Regions from separate parts of the Oceanobacillus sp. FSL W7-1293 genome, predicted to be linked through region 1. Evidence: a T-box and tRNA genes for the amino acid it is inferred to sense, from the RefSeq annotation. Region 1 holds a T-box; the other holds one or more tRNA genes.

What was found. The T-box of region 1 lies ahead of MKY65_RS13170 (valine--tRNA ligase). A T-box ahead of a tRNA ligase gene usually reads a tRNA of that ligase, here a tRNA-Val.
Region 2: it has a tRNA-Val gene. The T-box ahead of MKY65_RS13170 (valine--tRNA ligase) is inferred to sense a tRNA for this amino acid. The anticodon was not compared.

The regions. Positions count from the first base shown of each region.
Region 1 covers NZ_CP150212.1:2,670,685-2,680,402, forward strand. Annotated here, with positions in the region: gene MKY65_RS13140 (rod shape-determining protein) at 1-53, opposite strand, end outside; gene radC (DNA repair protein RadC) at 344-1,030, opposite strand; gene MKY65_RS13150 (SPOR domain-containing protein) at 1,365-2,225, opposite strand; gene MKY65_RS13155 (folylpolyglutamate synthase/dihydrofolate synthase family protein) at 2,342-3,598, opposite strand; gene MKY65_RS13160 (RimK family alpha-L-glutamate ligase) at 3,804-4,700, shown strand; gene MKY65_RS13165 (hypothetical protein) at 4,697-5,545, shown strand; gene MKY65_RS13170 (valine--tRNA ligase) at 5,570-8,215, opposite strand; T-box leader at 8,269-8,514, opposite strand; gene MKY65_RS13175 (hypothetical protein) at 8,722-8,910, shown strand; gene ysxE (spore coat protein YsxE) at 8,907-9,718, opposite strand, start outside.
Region 2 covers NZ_CP150212.1:3,322,846-3,332,563, forward strand. Annotated here, with positions in the region: gene refZ (forespore capture DNA-binding protein RefZ) at 1-169, opposite strand, end outside; gene MKY65_RS16300 (GAF domain-containing protein) at 300-779, shown strand; gene rpsD (30S ribosomal protein S4) at 1,175-1,777, shown strand; gene MKY65_RS16310 (CsbD family protein) at 1,898-2,098, opposite strand; gene MKY65_RS16315 (dicarboxylate/amino acid:cation symporter) at 2,238-3,473, opposite strand; tRNA gene MKY65_RS16320 (tRNA-Val) at 3,775-3,847, shown strand; gene MKY65_RS16325 (NUDIX domain-containing protein) at 4,036-4,500, shown strand; gene MKY65_RS16330 (ABC transporter ATP-binding protein) at 4,683-6,410, shown strand; gene MKY65_RS16335 (ABC transporter ATP-binding protein) at 6,400-8,205, shown strand; gene MKY65_RS16340 (alpha/beta hydrolase-fold protein) at 8,390-9,115, shown strand; gene MKY65_RS16345 (YjcG family protein) at 9,205-9,717, shown strand.

The sequences.
Region 1 (9,718 bases):
TTTGCTGTTCCTAAATCAATTCCTAAATCCTGTGAAAAATTAAATATCCCCATAAATTTCATCCTTTCCGTCCTTACATCACGTATTAATTTTTAGCTGTTCCTCTATTATGGATAACCAACCGTAAAACTGCCCCGGAAGGCAATTTCGTTTTATATCAGCACTATAGAATGTATTCCTTTCGCAATAAAGCTTCTTTTGCAGGGATTAAAAAAACGCCCCGCAGAATGAAGTGACACTTTCTACAATTCTAAGAAGCGCCACTTTTATATTTTCCGAAAAATGGCGCTGAAAATTAATTCCAAATATAATTATACGAAAAAAACGCTAAAATAGATAGTATTTATAAGTATCCTTTTTGTTTTAATGAAACAAAACACTCATTCCCAATAACTAAATGATCAATAACCTTTATTCCGATGATATCTCCAGATTCGACAAGACGCTTTGTAACAAGAATATCTTCCTGTGAGGGGGTTGGATCTCCGGAGGGGTGATTATGGCAAACTAGTATGGAGGCAGCTGACCGTTTTACAGCTTCTCGGAACAGCTCACGGGGGTGGACGATAGAAGCATTTAACGAACCGATAAAGATAGTCTGCCGGTGAATGATTTGATTTTTAGTATTTAGAAAAAGCGCTACAAAATGCTCCTGCGATAAATTACGCATCTCTTCCATAACGTAATTCGCGCCGTCTTCTGGAGAGCGGATTACATAGGCATCTACCGGCTTATAGCTGCTGATTCGCTTTCCAAGCTCAATGGCAGCCAGTATATTTAAACTTTTTGCCGTTCCAATCCCTTTAATCGCTGTCAATTCTTCCACAGTGGCATCTCGCAGCAGCTTTATCCCTTCAAAATGCATCAAAATACGGTCTGCAAGTAATTGAACCGGTTCATTTTTAGAACCGCTGCCGATTAAAATAGAAAGTATTTCCTGGTTGCTCAATTTATCTGCCCCATATTTTAGCAAGCGCTCTCTCGGTCTGTCTTCTGTCGGCAAATCTCGTATAAAAATTGGTTTTCCCACGGGTATCCCGCCTTTCGTTTATTTATCGCAGTCTCCGTCCGATGACGTCGCGAACTTAGCCTTTTCCCTTCTTCGGCAGAGGTAAAAAAACCGCTGAAGAAAGTTTCACTTTACATCATAGCGATACCGTTCTTTTCCGACAACCTGGCAAATATCCGTTTCCAATATAATTTATCTCACTATAATTGCTGTTTTCCAATAAGAAACGGCTGTTTTGTTAACTTATTACTATTGTAAAAATAAATTTTATATAAAATTACCAGTTCATTAAGAAAAACCATTAGAAAGCTGGATTGATATGCCAGCTTTCTAATGGTTTTTCAACATCTGCTCCCTATAATTCGTCATAGATTTTCATCCAGGTCAACAATTGATAAGAAGAAGGCTCTCCTTGCATTTCGGTTAAGCTGCTTAATAATTCATCAATCGCCACAGTCTCTGCAGGAGCCTTGTCCACTAGAGCAGCTATCTCTTCCTCAGCAATCGGCTGATTGGACTCTGTCTGCTGGAGCTGCTCCTCAAAAAAAGTTTGAAACGCTGTGATCCATTCACTTTCTGCTTCGGTCATTTCTATTTCCTTTGTCTGCGTTCCCCATGCCTTCACATAAAGCTCTGCCTGATTATCGGAAAGGGATGCAGCAAGAGCCTGTGCAGCATCCTCTGATGATGCAACTCCTGCCATTAGATAAAACTCTCCATCCCTGTCAAAAAATACAGATGGAATATTTAAATTCGTCAAGCTGGCGATTAATGGGTCAGCATTTTCTTGTTCTGAAAAAACACCTGCTTGAAGGATATAGGTTTCTAACGAAGCGAGTGTAACAGCAATAACATCTGGACTGGCTTCTTCCTTTTCTGCCGGCGTTACCGCTGGGGTTGTTTGGGATGGATTTTCAGCACTTGTCGGTGTATCAACCTGCAGAAACATCCGGAAAATAAAAAAACCAATCAAGGTGCCGACAAGCACAGCACTACCTCCACTAATCAGGATTGTTTTCCATACCGAATTTCTTTTTAATTTCCCCTTATTCGTGCTTTTGACAGCTGTCAGCGTGGTGATGTCTGTTTCTTCCGGTTCGTTCTCCAGCGTTGCTGCCGATGCTCTTTCTGCACTATCTTCTTTGGAGGATGTGTGGACTTTGTATGTCCAAGTACCTTTCGTATCTTTTATTCTATGCAGTTTATGTTTTGTCATTCATCCAGCCCTCCAGTGCCAGTTTTGTTTTACTCTAGCACAGCCCTTGTAAAAAGTAAGGCGAATCATGACGCTATCTATTATAATCGTTCTACAATTTTCTTGATAACCCCTCCCTATTCAGACGCTTCAAGTGTCTTCACAAAAGAACGGATATAATCAACAAAATGAAAGGAACCTGTTATCAGGATCGGTGCCATTGACGTTTTTATTTTTTCTTTCATCCATGCCTGCCAGTCCTCGACCTGTTCTCCCTTATCTTGCAGCGGATAATCGGTTAAGGCAGCTGCCCGGGGATGGTCAAACGATGTTATATATAAGTTTGGAAAGACATCTGCCAGCAGACGTTGCATTTCTTCTATATCTTTATCTTTAAAAGCTGCAAACAGTACATGTACTTTTCTTCTTGGATAAATAGCTCTCACAGTTTTAATAAAAGCTCTTACTCCTGCTTCGTTATGAGCACCATCTACTAGAATAAACGGATTATCATGAATCTTTTCCATTCTGCCGGCGATGGTCACTTTTTGAATTGCTTCGATGGACGTGTGCATATCCAGATGACCGAATCGATTTTTTAACACTTTTAACGCCTGTATCGCTACGGAAGCATTATGATGCTGATGTAACCCAATTGTCCGAAGCTTTACTCGATAACGCGAGCCAAGGTTTTTCCATTCAAATTCATCAATCTGAATATTTTCCATCGTAAAGTCCATCCCAAAACGATATAATACTGCTCTATTTTTATTTGCTTCATTAACAATTGGAGTGAGCGCCTCTCCTTCTACCCCTGTTATAATCGGAGTATGAGGTTTTATAATTCCAGCTTTATGCGCTGCGATTTCCACAAGTGTATCTCCCAAAAAAGCAGTATGGTCCTTGGAAACCGTGGTAATAATGGATAAAACTGGTTGTATCACATTGGTAGTATCGTCTCTTCCGCCCATACCAGCTTCAATAATAGCTATATCAACATTTCTGGAGAAATATAAAAATGCCATTGCTGTCATAATTTCAAAATGGCTTGGCGGCTTGCCTTCTTGATCCATTTGTTCAATGATTGGATTTATTTCTTCAAATAGTTCGGCGAATACATCTTCTGAAATAAATTCCCCATTGTAGAGAATAAATCCGGTCAAACCATTTAAACTTGGTGATGTAAAGGTTCCAATCCGATAACGATTTGCTCTTAAAGCAGCCTGCAAAAAAGCTCCTGTGGATCCTTTTCCGTTTGTACCGGCAATGTGGACCGAAGTAAACTTCTTCTCCGGATGATCTAAAGCTTCTAATAATGCTTCTATCCGGTCTAGCCCCGGCTGTACGCCAAGCTGCTGACGTTTTTCAAAAAAATCATGGATGTTCGTACGCATCTTTCTTTCCTCCTTTGTCTATTTCATCGTATACTAATTATCACAGCATAAGCGTCCGTGCTTTTCCCTGCTATATTACATACAGCTAAAACTTTTTGTATACAGGGAGGTGGCCGCTTCATCTCCTCAGTGACTTCCCTAAGGTTATCAGGGAAAATTGACCAATAGCTAAATTTTTACCCTCTAGCAGAAAGGATGTACGATTTTGAATTATACTGGCTGGATTATTATTAATGGAAGTATCGCAACGGATAAATTTCTCGATTATGCAACTATGATTGAAGAAGCCGCTGCAAAACAAAAAATGAAAACCATTTGTTTAAAAAACGATGCGGTTTTAACTTTATTATGCCCGAAAAATGGAACGGTGTCACCTATACCAAACCATAATAAACTGCCTGATTTTGCTTTTTTTATCGACAAGGATATTTATCTGGCAAGACAGCTGGAGCAGCTGGGGGTTCGTGTCTTTAATAGTTCACATGCTATCGAAATCAGCGACGATAAAATCTACACTTATCAAATGCTCATGAGAAATCAGCTTCCTATTCCGGAAACGATTATTGCTCCTAAAAAATATCATGCAGGTGATCTGCCGTCCGACTATATCCAGGAAATAATCGATCATTTTGGTTTTCCGCTGATTGTGAAAGAAGCATATGGCTCCTTTGGTGAACAGGTTCATTTAATCGACAACCAACAGGGCTTAACAAATATTATCTCGAATATTGGCGAGCGCCCCTTCGTATTTCAGCGTTATATAGAGGAAAGCAGAGGCCGGGATATCCGCGTTCAGGTAGTTGGTGACAAAGCGATAACTGCTGTGGAACGGCAAAACGACGTAGATTTTCGGGCAAACGTAACTAATGGAGGCAAAATGCTGCCCTTTCCCCTTAATGAGAATACAGAAAAGCTGGCTGTAGCAGCAGCAAAAGCTATTGGAGCTGATTTTGCCGGCGTCGATTTATTATTTGGCCGAGACAGTGAACTGCTGATTTGTGAAATAAATGCGAACGCACATATCCGCAATCTATATGAGTGTACGGGCGTTAACGCCGCTGATTATATGATAACTTATATAAAAAAGGAGCTTTCCCGATGAATGGATGGCTCATATATACGAAAGCAGATTCAATAAGAAATAAAAGCTATATCGACTGGTTTATAGATGAAGCTAAAAAGCAGTCCATCCATCTCACGTTATTGGTCAGGGAAGATCTATCGATTGGCATAGACCAAAATAAACAGGTTATCTATGCAAATGGAGAAGAAATCTGTGCAGATTTCGCAGTCGTCCGGACAATGGAGCCTCTTCTCAATAAACAATTAGAGTTAATGGGAATTACCGTATTTAATCACTCTATAATCTCAGAAACATTTAATCATAAAGCATATGGCTATCTCGCTATCCAGCAACTAGGTATTCCTGTTCCGGAAACCTATTTTTTTCCCGGAAAAATGGATCCACCCTCCTTGCCGTTTGATTTTCCTTTTGTTGCCAAAACAGCTAATGGAAAAGGAGGAAAGCAGGTTGCGATGCTTCATAGCCAAAAAGAATGGGAAGCATATCGTCAAAGCTTAACGGAAGATTATGTGTTACAGTCTTCCCAGCATATTCAGCCGGGCAAGGATTTACGCGTGTTCGTGATTGGTACAAGGATTATAGCAGCTGTTTTGCGTGAGAATTCAAATGATTTTCGCGCAAATTACTCTCTTGGCGGAACAGCATCTCTGTATACGTTAAATGAAACAGAAAAAAATATCGTTCAAACAATTATAAATGCTTATGATTTTGGGCTTGCCGGTATTGATTTTATGTTCACGGAAAATGGAGAATTTATATTTAATGAAATTGAAGATGCCGTCGGTTCGCGTACGCTGAGCAAGCTCAGCGATATCAATATATTAGAAGAATATGTAACGTATATAAAAGAAAAAATGCTATGAGAATTTGTCTCATAGCATTTTTCATTATTGTTTTAATTCTGCTAAACGGGCTTTTACTTTCGCCTGTTTATCCAGATAATCTTTTTCTTTCTGTTTTTCTTCTTCTACTAATGCTTCTGGTGCTTTGCTGATAAAGCCTTGGTTAGAGAGCTTTTTCTGCACTCTTTCTACTTCTTTGTTCCATTTAGCAAGTTCGTTTTCCAAACGTGCGATTTCTTTATCAAAGTCAATCAGGCCTTCTAAAGGAAGAAAGATTTCTGCACCTGTCACAACAGAGGTCATCGCCTTGTCCGGAGCTGCAATATCTTCTGCAATTTGCAGAGAGCTCGGGTTACAGAAACGCTCTAAATATTCCCGATTTTTTTCTAATTCCTGCACAAGTACTTCATTTTCTGCGGAGATAAGCATCTCAATTTGCTTAGACATCGGTGTATCTACCTCAGCCCGGCTGTTACGTACAGATTTGATAATAGCGACTAAGCGCTGCATTTCAGAAACTGCTTTTTTATCATCAAATGCCAGATTTACTTTTGGCCATTCGCTGACTGTAATAGATGCTCCTTCATGCGGAAGCTGTTGCCAGATCTCCTCTGTGATAAACGGCATAAACGGATGCAGCATGCGCATCGTCTGGTCTAAAACATGAGCCAAAACAGAACGGGTTGTGTTTTTCTTAGCTTCATCCTCGCCATATAACGTCAGTTTTGCCATTTCAATATACCAATCACAGAATTCATCCCAAATAAAGTTATAGAGATATCTTCCTGCTTCACCAAATTCATATTTATCCGCATTTCTCGTTACATGGTCAATTGTTTCATTCAATCGAGATAAAATCCATCTGTCTGCAACCGTTAAGTCCCCTGTTAAATCAATATCCTCATACTGGAACCCTTCCATATTCATAAGAGAAAAGCGGGAGGCATTCCATACTTTATTGGCAAAATTCCAGGTAGACTCAATTCGCTCCCAATGGAAACGCAGGTCCTGACCAGGTGTAGAACCCGTCATTAAGAAATAGCGCAGTGAATCGGCACCGTATTTATCAATGACATCCATCGGGTCTACCCCGTTCCCCAGGGATTTACTCATTTTTCTTCCTTCTGCATCACGAATTAAACCATGCAGCAATGTATCCTCAAATGGACGTTCATTCATAAATTCCTTTGATTGGAAAATCATCCGGGATACCCAGAAGAAAATAATATCATAGCCTGTTACCAAAACATTGGTAGGGAAATAACGTTTCAAATCAGCAGATTCTTCATTAGGCCAGCCCATGGTAGAGAACGGCCATAAGGCAGAGGAGAACCATGTATCCAATACATCCTCATCCTGCTCCCAGTTTTCAGCATCCTCTGGCGCTTCTTTGCCTACATAAATTTCACCTGTTTCTTTATGGTACCAAGCCGGAATCCGGTGTCCCCACCATAATTGTCTGGAAATACACCAGTCACGGATATTATCCATCCAGTTGAAATATGTTTTTTCAAATCGCTCTGGTACAAAGTTGACTTTTTCCGCGTCCGAATCCTGCATCTTCAAAGCTGATTCTGCCAATGGCTCCATTTTTACAAACCATTGTGTAGATAAGTAAGGCTCAACCACTGCACCGCTTCTCTCCGAATGTCCAACCTGATGTGGACGTTCTTCGATTTCAAATAGCACGCCCTGCTCTTGCAGGTCCTTAACCAGCTGCTTCCGGCATTCAAAACGGTCTAATCCCTGATACTTTCCTGCATTTTCATTCATGGTGCCATCTTCGTTCATCACAAGGACACGCTCTAGATCATGACGGTTCCCGATTTCAAAGTCATTTGGATCATGAGCAGGTGTAATTTTTACTGCTCCGGAACCAAGCTCCATATCTACATAATCATCCGCCACTATTTGCATTTCTCTTCCTACAATCGGCAGGATAACCGTCTTGCCGATTAAATGCTGATAGCGTTCATCTTTTGGATGCACCGCAACGGCCGTATCCCCGAGCATGGTTTCCGGTCGGGTCGTCGCAATCTCGATTGTTTCCTCACTATCCTTTATCGGATAGCGCATATGATAAAACTTCCCTGGAATCTCTTCATAAATTACCTCAATATCTGAAAGGGCTGTTTTAGTGGAGGGATCCCAGTTAATAATATATTCTCCGCGGTAAATCAATCCTTTTTCGTAAAGACGGACAAATACCTCCCGAACAGCTTCAGACAAACCTTCGTCTAACGTGAAACGCTCCCGGGAATAGTCTAAACCAAGTCCAAGCTTCTCCCACTGCGAGCGAATAAAGCTTGCATATTCCTCTTTCCACTCCCAGGATTTTTCTAGGAACTTTTTCCGTCCAAGCTCATAACGGTTTGTTCCCAATTCTTTTAATTTTGCTTCTACCTTTGCCTGGGTAGCAATCCCCGCATGGTCCATTCCAGGAAGCCACAATACATCATAGCCCTGCATACGCTTCATACGTGTGATGGTATCCTGCATCGTTGTATCCCATGCATGCCCTAAATGCAATCGCCCTGTTACATTTGGCGGCGGAATCACAATGGAATACGGCTCTTTTTCCGGATCATCCTTTGCTTCAAAAAACTTCCCATCTAACCAAAACTGATATCTTCCTGCTTCCACTTCCTGTGGATTATATTTAGGAGGAAGCTGATTTTGTTTATCTGACATGTTAAAAAACCTCCTTTATTCGTTCAACTAAAAAAACCTTTTCATCCTTATAAATAAAGGACGAAAAGGTATATTTCCGTGGTACCACCTTTGTTTGCTGATCAATAAAAGCTGTTGCAGCCTGATTGAAGCACACTTATGGTCATGAATATCGGCTGACAACCGGAATCTCCTACTCCATTTTTCAAAGATTCTACATCAGAGACGACTTCAAGAACAACCTTCCCAGGAAATTTTCAGCACAGGATTTCCCTCTCTAAGAGCGTTTTTTCTTTACTACTTCTCTTCCACGTGTTCGTATGTTTTCTTCGTAACATTTATTTTATCGTTTCCTTCTGAGAACGTCAACTAGATTTTCATATATTTACCGATAAATAGGCTTGTTCCCGGTTCATTAAAAAAAAGTGTATCTATATTATTGACACACCTTTCGAGCATTTATACATAACATAATATATCAAATTTCTGAAGTTTATCTTTATCAAACAAACAGGAGGTGAAAAAAGATGTCTCGTTTCTATCGTTACCGGCTCCCGCCATGGGCTAGAAAATGTATTTTTGTTGCGGAAACCGTGTGTACACCAATTATGATTTTCCAGCTTATCCGGACGCTTTTAATACCAACAACACTTGATATTTTATTACTTGGACTCCTAATTGGTCTAGTGGTAGCTTTTTATCTGCAATGGATTTAGTCTGGCTGTTCTTCCTTGGACTCATATGTTTCTTGTATAAACTCCACCCAATTCATCCCAAATTCTAAACGGCGGAATTGCTGCTGCAGCTCTTTGACCTGATTAACCATCGATTTCTTTGTGCGGCGGTCTGTATAATTCTTGAGTACACTTAAATAGAATGATGGATTTAGTAAATAGACAGAAACAAGATGCATTTCCTTTACAGTCAGATGATTTGTTTTTTGATAGACGGTAAATGCTTGCTGTATCGTTTCTTCAGGCTGGTTATAAGCGCCTGTCAATCCTCGGAAATAATGGGATAAATCACGTGCCGGATGTTCAAAACCACCTGATTCCCAATTAATTAAATAGCCTCCCTTTGAATGCGTATCATCGACTCGTTGATGACATAAGCTGGAAGACCATAAAATCTCCGTTTCTTCCTCTCCATAGATTTGATACAGTTTATCTTGCAGCAGCCCTACAGCATGGCAAACACCCTTATAATGCGTGCAATAAAGCAGTTCAAACGGTGACATATATTTTCGGCTTTCATAATCGGTGACACGAACATGGAGCTGATCTAAGGATTGCTTGCAAAAGCTCGAAAATCCTTGAAATGATTCTTTAAGACGATCGGATTTAATACGGCTGGTCTGCCTTGTCTTTTTATGAATCTGTGCAAGTGTCTGCATTGTTCGCTCAATGTTATACGCGGAATCTGTGACCTCCGGAGAGTCAATCCAAGGTGTTAAATAATAGTAAAAGTTTTCCTCCTTATGAAAAAATGCATTGTCCCGGGTTAAATACACAGGTAAAATCTCTG
Region 2 (9,718 bases), 650 kb from region 1:
CAGCATATTCTAAAAGGCCCTGCTTCCCTTTAAAATAATAGCTGATCAAGGAAACATTCACAGAGGCCCGCTCTGCAATATCGCGCACAGAAGTGCCATGGAATCCTTTTTGAAAGAATAGGGAGGAAGCAGCATCAACTACTTTTTGCTTCGTTATATTATTTTTCATTCTTTTCAACTCCTTACTCTATTCATACGACAAAGAAAGGGATAAATCCTTTAATCGATTATCGACAATAAATTTCAATATGTCATTATTTGTCACGCTTTTACTATAAACTTTTAGGAGGTAATACATCATGTTTCAACAACTTGATTATTCTGGAGAAAAAACAAAAGACTATGAGCTTCTTATTAAACAGCTGGATGCACTATCCACAGGAGAATCAAATCAAACCGCGCTATTAGCAAATGCTTCCTCTCTGCTCAACCAATTTTTAGATGAAGTTAACTGGGTTGGATTCTACTTAACCGAAAACGAAGAATTAGTGCTCGGCCCCTTTCAAGGACTTCCTGCATGCATTCGTATCCCTTTTGGAAAAGGAGTTTGCGGTACTGCGGTTTCTGAAAATAAAACACAGCGCATAGCAGATGTCCATCAATTTCCTGGTCATATCGCCTGCGATGGAGCGTCAAAATCTGAAGTTGTTATTCCTATTTCCCGGAATAACGAAATTATCGGCGTTTTGGATATTGACAGTCCGATATATGACAGATTCGATGCGATTGACCAAGATAATTTAGAAAAATTTGTTGCACAGCTTGAGAAACATTTATAAACGTTCTTTTTCACTATAAATGGTAACTGTAGATATATTCATTATAACGGATTCGAATGCATAATAAATCATTTTTGCTCTTAGAGAAAAAATAATATTCTAATTTAACATTTTGTTAATTCCACTCTGATTTAGCTTGATTTATTTAACTCTATGTTAATTTTATGTTGACAAGCGTATGTGTAAATTATATACTATAGTTTGTGTAAAATAATAAAGTGGCCTAAGTGAGTCGACGCTTGCACTCATTTTGTTCCTTTGTAAGTTTCAGCTTATAAAGGTGTATCGTGTAACTCTCTGCTGCTGGAGCGATGGTACATGAAAACATAATGAACAACGGAACGATCACGCGCGTTTTATTTTATGCAAATAAAACATAAAGGAGGAAATGTCCTATGTCACGTTATACTGGATCAGTATGGAAGAAATCACGTCGTCTTGGCATTTCATTAACTGGAACTGGTAAGGAATTAGATAAACGCCCTTACGCTCCTGGTCAACATGGACCGAACTCACGCAGAAAACTATCTGAATACGGCTTGCAAATGCAAGAGAAGCAAAAACTACGCTTCATGTACGGATTGAACGAACGTCAATTCCGTAACCTGTTCAATAAAGCTGGTAACATGAAAGGTATCCACGGTGAGAACTTCATGATTCTTCTTGAATCTCGTCTTGATAACCTTGTTTACCGTTTAGGTCTTGCTCGCACACGCAAGCAAGCACGTCAATTGGTTAACCATGGTCACGTTACAGTAGATGGCGCTCGCGTAGATATCCCATCTTACTCTGTAAAACCAGGTCAAGCAATTGCTCTTCGTGAAAAATCTCAAAAACTAGATATCGTTACAGAAGCGATTGAAGTGAACAACTTCGTACCAGAATATACTACTTTTGATGCGGAGAAAAAAGAAGGTACGTATGCTCGTTTCCCTGAGCGTTCTGAACTTCCAGCTGAGATTAACGAACAGCTTATTGTTGAATTCTACTCTCGTTAATAACGAGAATCCTATTCAAAACCCCGGATTTCTTGGTAGACAAGAAATCCGGGGTTTTGTTTGTGTGAAAAAAGTTGATAAAACGATTTTCAAAACGATATTGATGCAAAAACAGCTCTATTATTTCGTATTATCTTCATTCGAACTATTCAGCTCATCTTTTATTTCACCTTTTTTATCTTTTGCGGCACCCTTTGCTTTATCAGCTTTTCCTTCCGCTTGCTTTTTCGGGTTATCGGTTGCTTTGCCGTACGCTTCTTTTGCTTCACCTTTTACTTTATCTCCTGCACCTTTAATTTTATCTTTAAAACCATCACTCATGTTAATATACCTCCTACGAAATCTAACAATTTATTTATATTATTTGTGTTCCACGAATAATATATTTCTAAACTAAATAATTTAAAAAAGGTGCTGTACCCCAAACTTACCGGGACACAGCACCTTTGCATTTTATAAATTAAGTCCTGGCGGCATCTGCTTTCTCCATCCAGTCCTTCCCTTCGATATGTCTTGCCACAACCATACTCGACACCGTATCACCAGTAGAGTTCACCATTGTAGCTGGCGGGTCAACAACCACTCCAATAGCTGTGATGATTGGCAGGGCCTCAATCGGAAAGCCATACAATGTAATAATCATTAACTCTCCTGTAAAACCGCCGCCCGGGATTCCGCTCATAACGATACCAGATAATAAACAAATACCAATGGCAGTTAAAAATGTATCGATTCCAGTGAAGTCCTGGTTAAACACGCCAAAGATAAAAGCGATTTTTAACATCGCAGATAGACAGGAACCATCCATATGAATGGTTGCTCCAAGCGGCATAATAGTCTCGCGAATATCTTTCGGAACACCGATTCGTTCGGCTGCCTGCAGGTTAACCGGGATTGTTGCAACACTGCTTCCAGTCCCCAGCGAGGTTGCAGCCGGTCCTAGTATATTCTTCCAAAAGCGGCTGACCCCTTTTCCTCCGCCGGCAAGAAAGGCATATAATGTAAAACCAATTGCGAAATACAATACAGCCACTGGGTAATAAACAATCACTGCTTTTGCATAATCACCAATCAACGCTGTCCCAAATTCTCCTACTAAAGATGCAAAATAAGCACCGAGTCCAATCGGAGCATAATACATAATGAGTTTGATCAACTTCATAAACACATCAGAAGCACTCGTTAGTAATCTTCCAAATGGCCTCCCCTTTTCTCCTGTCAATCCAGTTGCAACACCAATCAGTATTGACATAACGATAAGAGCCATCATGTTATCTCTTGAAAATAAATCAACAAAATCTGGTACAGTAAATGTATTGACTAATTGATCTGATAAGCTTTGCTCTTCCACATTTTCAGGAGCATTTAACGGAATATCTACGCCTGATCCAGGCTCAAAAATAACTACTGCAATAAGCATAAATACAGAGGCAATCACCCCCGTTACGATAAATACGGTAATCATCGATCCCATGATTTTCCCAAGCCGCTTCATGCTATCCATGCTGGCAATAGCTGAAGAAATCGAGAAAAATACAAGTGGGATAACAATCATAAATAATAAATTAATAAATAAATCCCCAAAAGGTTTGATGACAGTTGCATCTTCTCCAAAAATCAATCCAATTATCGCTCCAATAATAATAGAAGCTAAAAGAATAAGTGGAAATCGATAGGCTTTTAATTTTTCTAGCATTTTTATATTTCCTCTCTCTTTACAATATAATTTTAATAGAAGTCTACTTTATTTTACAGGAATCATGGAATGAAGGGAAGTTATTAAATATTCTTATGATTTTAAATTTATCTATTCCTAAGAAGTATTGTCCCTCATTTATACCACTTTAATAGGCGGACAAAAGCATAGAGAATAGTCTATTAAAATAAAGCAGTCACCAAAAAGTCATTTTCGATGCGATTCAATTAGAACGAAATAAATATTTATTAGCTTGTCTTCTGCTTCATTTGGCTGTATAATATAATTTGTACTTACATACGATTCCGTAGCTCAGCTGGGAGAGCGCCACCTTGACAGGGTGGAAGTCGTTGGTTCGAGTCCAATCGGAATCATTCATTAATAAATAGCGACTTCTAATCATTTAGGAGTTGCTATTTTTTTATTTATTAATCCTCTTTATCTAACATTCTACAGGTATTTAGTTATTCTTGTTTTAAACTGGTTCATTATGAATACGTTTAGAAAATGTGAATGTTTCTAAACTACACTTAAAAATTCCAATCAACTAAGGAGGACTACAATGAATATAAGAAACTCAGCAAAAGCAATTATTATTCAGAATAAACAACTGCTTACAATTAAAAAACGAGATAAGGACGGATACTACTTTATCTTGCCCGGCGGCGGCCAAGAACATGGAGAAAATTTGCATCAAACATTAAGCAGAGAATGTTTAGAGGAAATCAATGCTGCTGTTGAAATAGGTAACCTATTATTCGTCAGAGAATATATAGGAAAAAACCATGAGCATGCTGCGTTTGATTCCAAATTGCATCAAATGGAGTATATGTTTTTGTGTGATGTTAAAAGCAGCAATAGTGAAATTAGAAATGGCTCGGTGCCCGATGATGGACAAGTAGGTATTGAATGGCTGCCGTTAACAGATTTATTAAATTATCGATTATATCCTCAAACACTTCGTGAAAAAATCATGGCTTATGAATCAGGTAAGGCATTTTCTGTATATTTAGGTGATATCAATTAATATCACCGATTAACAGCAGTACGATTCTAATAACAGTTTTCTAAATACAATACCCTGGCGTCACTTCGTAACCCGAACCAAATACTAGCTTATCTATCTTCATTCATTCTATAATATAATAAACAATTTATTTCCATTTTAATTTCTGAATACGTTTACTTTTAAATTGGCGGGTGGTTGATTTGCGAAAGGTGTTTTCCTATTTAAGACCTTATACATTTCCTTCAATAATTGCATTCTCATTAATGCTTATCGAGCTAACGGTAGAGCTGCTGCTTCCCCTCTTCTTAGGACTGATGATTAATCAAGGGGTAGTAAATCAGGATATTCAAAATATTTCATTTTGGGGTTCGATTATGATTGGCCTGGCTCTTTTATCCTTTCTTGCAGGCGTTCTAAATTCTTTTCTATCCTCTCATGTCAGCTTTTCCTATGCTTATGATTTGCGGGAGGAACTATTTTCCAAGATTCAGAACTTCACCTATGCAAAATTAAATAAATATCCTACATCTTCTCTGGTTACACGGTTTACAAATGATATCCGTCAGATTCAGAATACTGTTTTCATGGTGCTTCGGATTATGGCAAAAGCACCATTGACTGTTCTTGGCGGCGTTATTATGGCTTTTGTAGTCAATGCGCAGCTGGCATTGATTTTTTTAGTCACTGTCCCGCTGCTCATTTTATTTCTTTTATGGATATTAAAAATTTCAAGCAAATTATTTAAACAGGTACAGAGCAATGTAGATGATGTCAATCGTGTCATGCAGGAAAACCTTGCCGGAATGAGACTGATCAAAGCCTTTACCCGCCGCAGCACAGAAGAAAACCGATTTGATGGCGCCAACCGGACACTTGCTGTCACGACCCGGAAAACCTTTCGAATTGTGGAATCAACCGGTCCCGTTTTATTGTTTGTTATGAATTTAAGTTTAATTTTTATTATCTGGTTCGGAAGCATCCAAACTGTTAACGGGCAGGCAAATATTGGTGAAGTTGTTACGATGATCAATTATGCGCTTCGTGTAGCGATGGCCATTTCCATGTTTTCTTTTATTATCATGATACTTTCCAGAACAAAGGCGTCTGCCGAGCGAATCAGCGAGGTGCTCACAGAGGAAGATGGAGAACAAGAGAAGCTAAAACAGGCGGGTTTTTCTTTGTCGAAAGGACGCATCGTATTTGAAAATGTTTCTTTCCGTTATCCGGACGCATTAAAGGAAACATTATCAGATATTTCATTCTCCGTAAATGCTGGTGAACGACTGGCGATTATTGGAGCAACAGGGTCCGGAAAGACTTCTTTATTCCAGTTGATCCCCCGCCTTTACGAGCCTTCTAAAGGAAATATTTACGTAGATGATATACCTTTAACGGACTATTCCTTCAAGGTTTTACGAGATGGTATCGGTTACGTTCCGCAGACACCGCTTTTATTTACCGGATCTATTTTTGACAACATCGCTTTCGGAAAAAAAGACGCAACAATGGATGAAGTGATTCAAGCAGCGAAGGATGCACAAATCCATGATACGATTCAGCATCTGGAACATCAATATGAAACCAGAGTCGGTCAGAAAGGAGTAAATCTCTCAGGTGGACAAAAACAACGTATCTCTATTGCCCGCGCCCTTATTCGCAAGCCGGAGATGTTAATGCTCGATGACAGTACAAGTGCACTTGATTTAGCTACTGAAGCACGTTTTCTGCAAGCATTGGATCATTATCCATGTACAGTTCTTCTGATCACGCAAAAAATAACTACTGCTAAAACGTCCGACCGGATACTCCTGCTTGACCAAGGGAAAGTTCTGGATATCGGCTCGCATAATGAACTGCTCGACCGCTCTGAATTATACCGGGCTGTCGCAGAATCACAGCAGGAAAAGGAGGTTCTCCATGCGAAATAGTTCTTTAAAAGCAGCTTTTCAATATAAACGAATTGATATATCAAATGTGAATACAGGTGCTTCAAAAAAAGCAGAAAACATGGGAGCTGCCTTAAAACGAATCTGGAACTATTTAAAAGTGGAAAAAGGGAAATTATTTCTTGTCATTTTCATGGTCGTTATCAGTTCATTATTTGCTCTATTGGGTCCCTTTCTAGTCGGAATGTCCATTGACCATTTTATTGCAGTCGGGCAGCTAAACGGACTTGGTCTGCTGCTTTTAGGTTTGGTTATCGTCTACATGATCCATTCCTTATCGCTTTTTCTGCAAAACTATTGGATGGTAGATATTGCACAGCAAACTGTATATACACTGAGAAAAAATTTATTTGAACAATTTCACCGCCTTCCTATCTCCTACTTTGACCAGCGGCAGCATGGAGAGTTGATGAGCCGGTTAACCAATGATATCGATAATATTAATAACACCCTGAACCAATCAGTGATTCAAATTTTCGCCAGTGTGCTTACTTTAATCGGCACAGTCAGTATTATGCTCTATCTGAGTCCTATTCTGACAGCTGTTACGATGTCGATTATTCCGGTAATGTTTTTCGCGATGCGCTGGATTACAAGAAGAACCGGCCCTCTATATAAATTACAGCAACGGGATCTGGGAGATGTAAACGGCTATGTAGAAGAAATCGTTTCCGGTCAGCATGTTGTGAAGACGTATTCACAGGAAGATTATGTAAAAGACCAGTTTGAGCGAAGAAATAAATCCTTGCAGAATACTGGTTTTTGGGCTTTGACCATCTCAGGGTTCATCCCAAAAATCATGAATACCTTGAACTTTTTAAGCTTTGCGATGATTGCCTTTGTTGGCGGTGTGCTGGTTATCACATCAGACGGAGCACTGGTTACTGTCGGAACGATTGTTATCTTTACTGAATATGCGCGACAATTCACCAGACCTTTAAATGAATTATCGAACCAATTCAACTTGCTGCTATCCGCTATCGCGGGTGCAGAAAGAGTATTTCAGGTAATGGATGAAACACAAGAGGAAATTGATGAGGACGAGGCAATAGATCTTCCAGATACAAAAGGTCATCTTGTTTTTAATCATGTCGGCTTCGGTTACGAATCAGCCGACATTCTAAATGATATCAGCTTTGAAGCAAAGCCCGGAGAAACAATTGCATTTGTAGGCCACACTGGTGCCGGGAAAACTACCATTATTAATCTGATCTCCCGCTTTTATAATTATGATAGCGGTCAGATTACACTGGATGACATCGATATAAAAAAAATAAAGCGGACCAGTCTCCGGAAGCATATGGCTTTTGTTTTACAGGATACGTTCTTATTTCACGGAACGATTCGGGAAAATATCCGTTACGGCAACTTAGGTGCGACGGATAAAGAAGTAGAACAGGCCGCGAAAGATGCGAATGCTCATGACTTTATCATATCTTTGCAGGATAAATACGATACCGTTTTGGATCAGGACGGAAGCGGAATCAGTCAAGGACAAAAACAGCTGTTGACCATCGCCCGCGCATTATTAGCAGAGCCGAAAATTTTAATCCTTGATGAGGCGACCAGTAATATTGATACCGTAACAGAGCTGCACATTCAAGAAGCATTAAAACGCCTGATGAAGGATTGCACAAGTTTTGTTGTCGCCCATAGACTCAATACGATTCGGGAAGCAGATAAAATTATCATGCTGGAAGGTGGAAATATCATGGAACAGGGCAGCCACGAGGAGCTTATGAAGCGGAAAGGGAAATATTATCACCTTTATCAATAAAATGAGACTTTATTCAGCCAAATTTTTGCTTTTTCTACTAATTATCAGTTAAATAAATTAGGCTGTTACGCTGCGATAAAATAAGCTTCAAAAGGACGTTCAAGTGACAGCACCATCACACAATGATAAACTGTTTCTAGACGATAAAAACATATTACACATTAAAAAAATGGAGGTGGGAAGCTTGCGCAGGAAAGGTAAAATGATTGAAAAAGAAATAAACAGCTCCTTTTTAGGAGAAACGATGACATTGCAGATTTATCATCCTGAAGTTTTTTCTACAGCATATAAATATGAAATCTGCATCATGCAGGATGGAAAGGATTACTTTCAGATGGGACGAATCGCTACATTAAGCGACAAGCTTCATGATGAAAAGGAAATGCATAATGTGATTTTTGTGGGAATTCATTACAAAGATAAATATGACCGCAGAGAAAAATATCACCCGTCCGGCGAGCAGAATGAAGCATACACAGATTTTCTCATCCAGGAAGTCGTGCCATACTTAGATGAATTGATTCCGGCAAATCACCAGGGAAAATCACGTTCGATCATTGGCGATTCTCTGGCAGGAACATTGGCATTGATGACCGCAATGAAATATTCGGATCTATTTGATAAAGCAGGACTCCAGTCTCCTTATGTTGACGATAAGGTGTTAGCACATGTCGAACAGGCAAAGCCTCTGACCACACTGGACATTTATCACACCATCGGTACAAAGGAAACAGAAGTAAAAATGAGCGACGGGAATACAGCTGACTTTGTAGAACCGAACCGCAAATTAAATCAGGCATTGGAAAAAGCAGAAGCAGCGTATACCTATCATGAATTAGAGGACGGCATTCATACATGGAAGTATTGGCAAAATGATATGCGCCGCCTGCTCACAACTTTATTTGATTAAAATTTCTATTTTCCATTTCTTTTGCTATACTTATGTAAATACAGATTATTTATAGCTGATAATAATTTATATACTAGGAGGTTGTATGAATGAAATATGGAATCGCTATTTTCCCTTCAAAAAACGTACAGGATCAAGCCAATGCATTAAGAAAGCGTTACGACCCAAGGTACGCATTAATCCCTCCGCATATTACATTAAAGTACCCGTTTGAAACAGATCCGGAGCAGATTGATGACGTGGTTCAGGAGCTCCATAAAATTGCGGGCAGCGTAGACCCTTTTTATATTCATATCAATAAGGTAAGTACGTTTGAACCGATTACCAATACGATTTATTTGAAAGTTGAACCAATCGAACAGTTACAAACACTTAATGAACAGCTGCAGCAAGGAATACTTGAAAATAACCAAAAACATTCTTACGTACCGCATATTACGATTGCTCAGGATTTGGAGCATGATGAATTCTCGGATATTGTAGGGAGATTAAAAATGGAAGGTTTTGCAATCAAGGATTATATTGACCGCTTCCAGCTGTTATACGAATTAGATAACGGTTCTTGGACGGTATATGAAACATTTTTATTAGGAAAGGAATAAA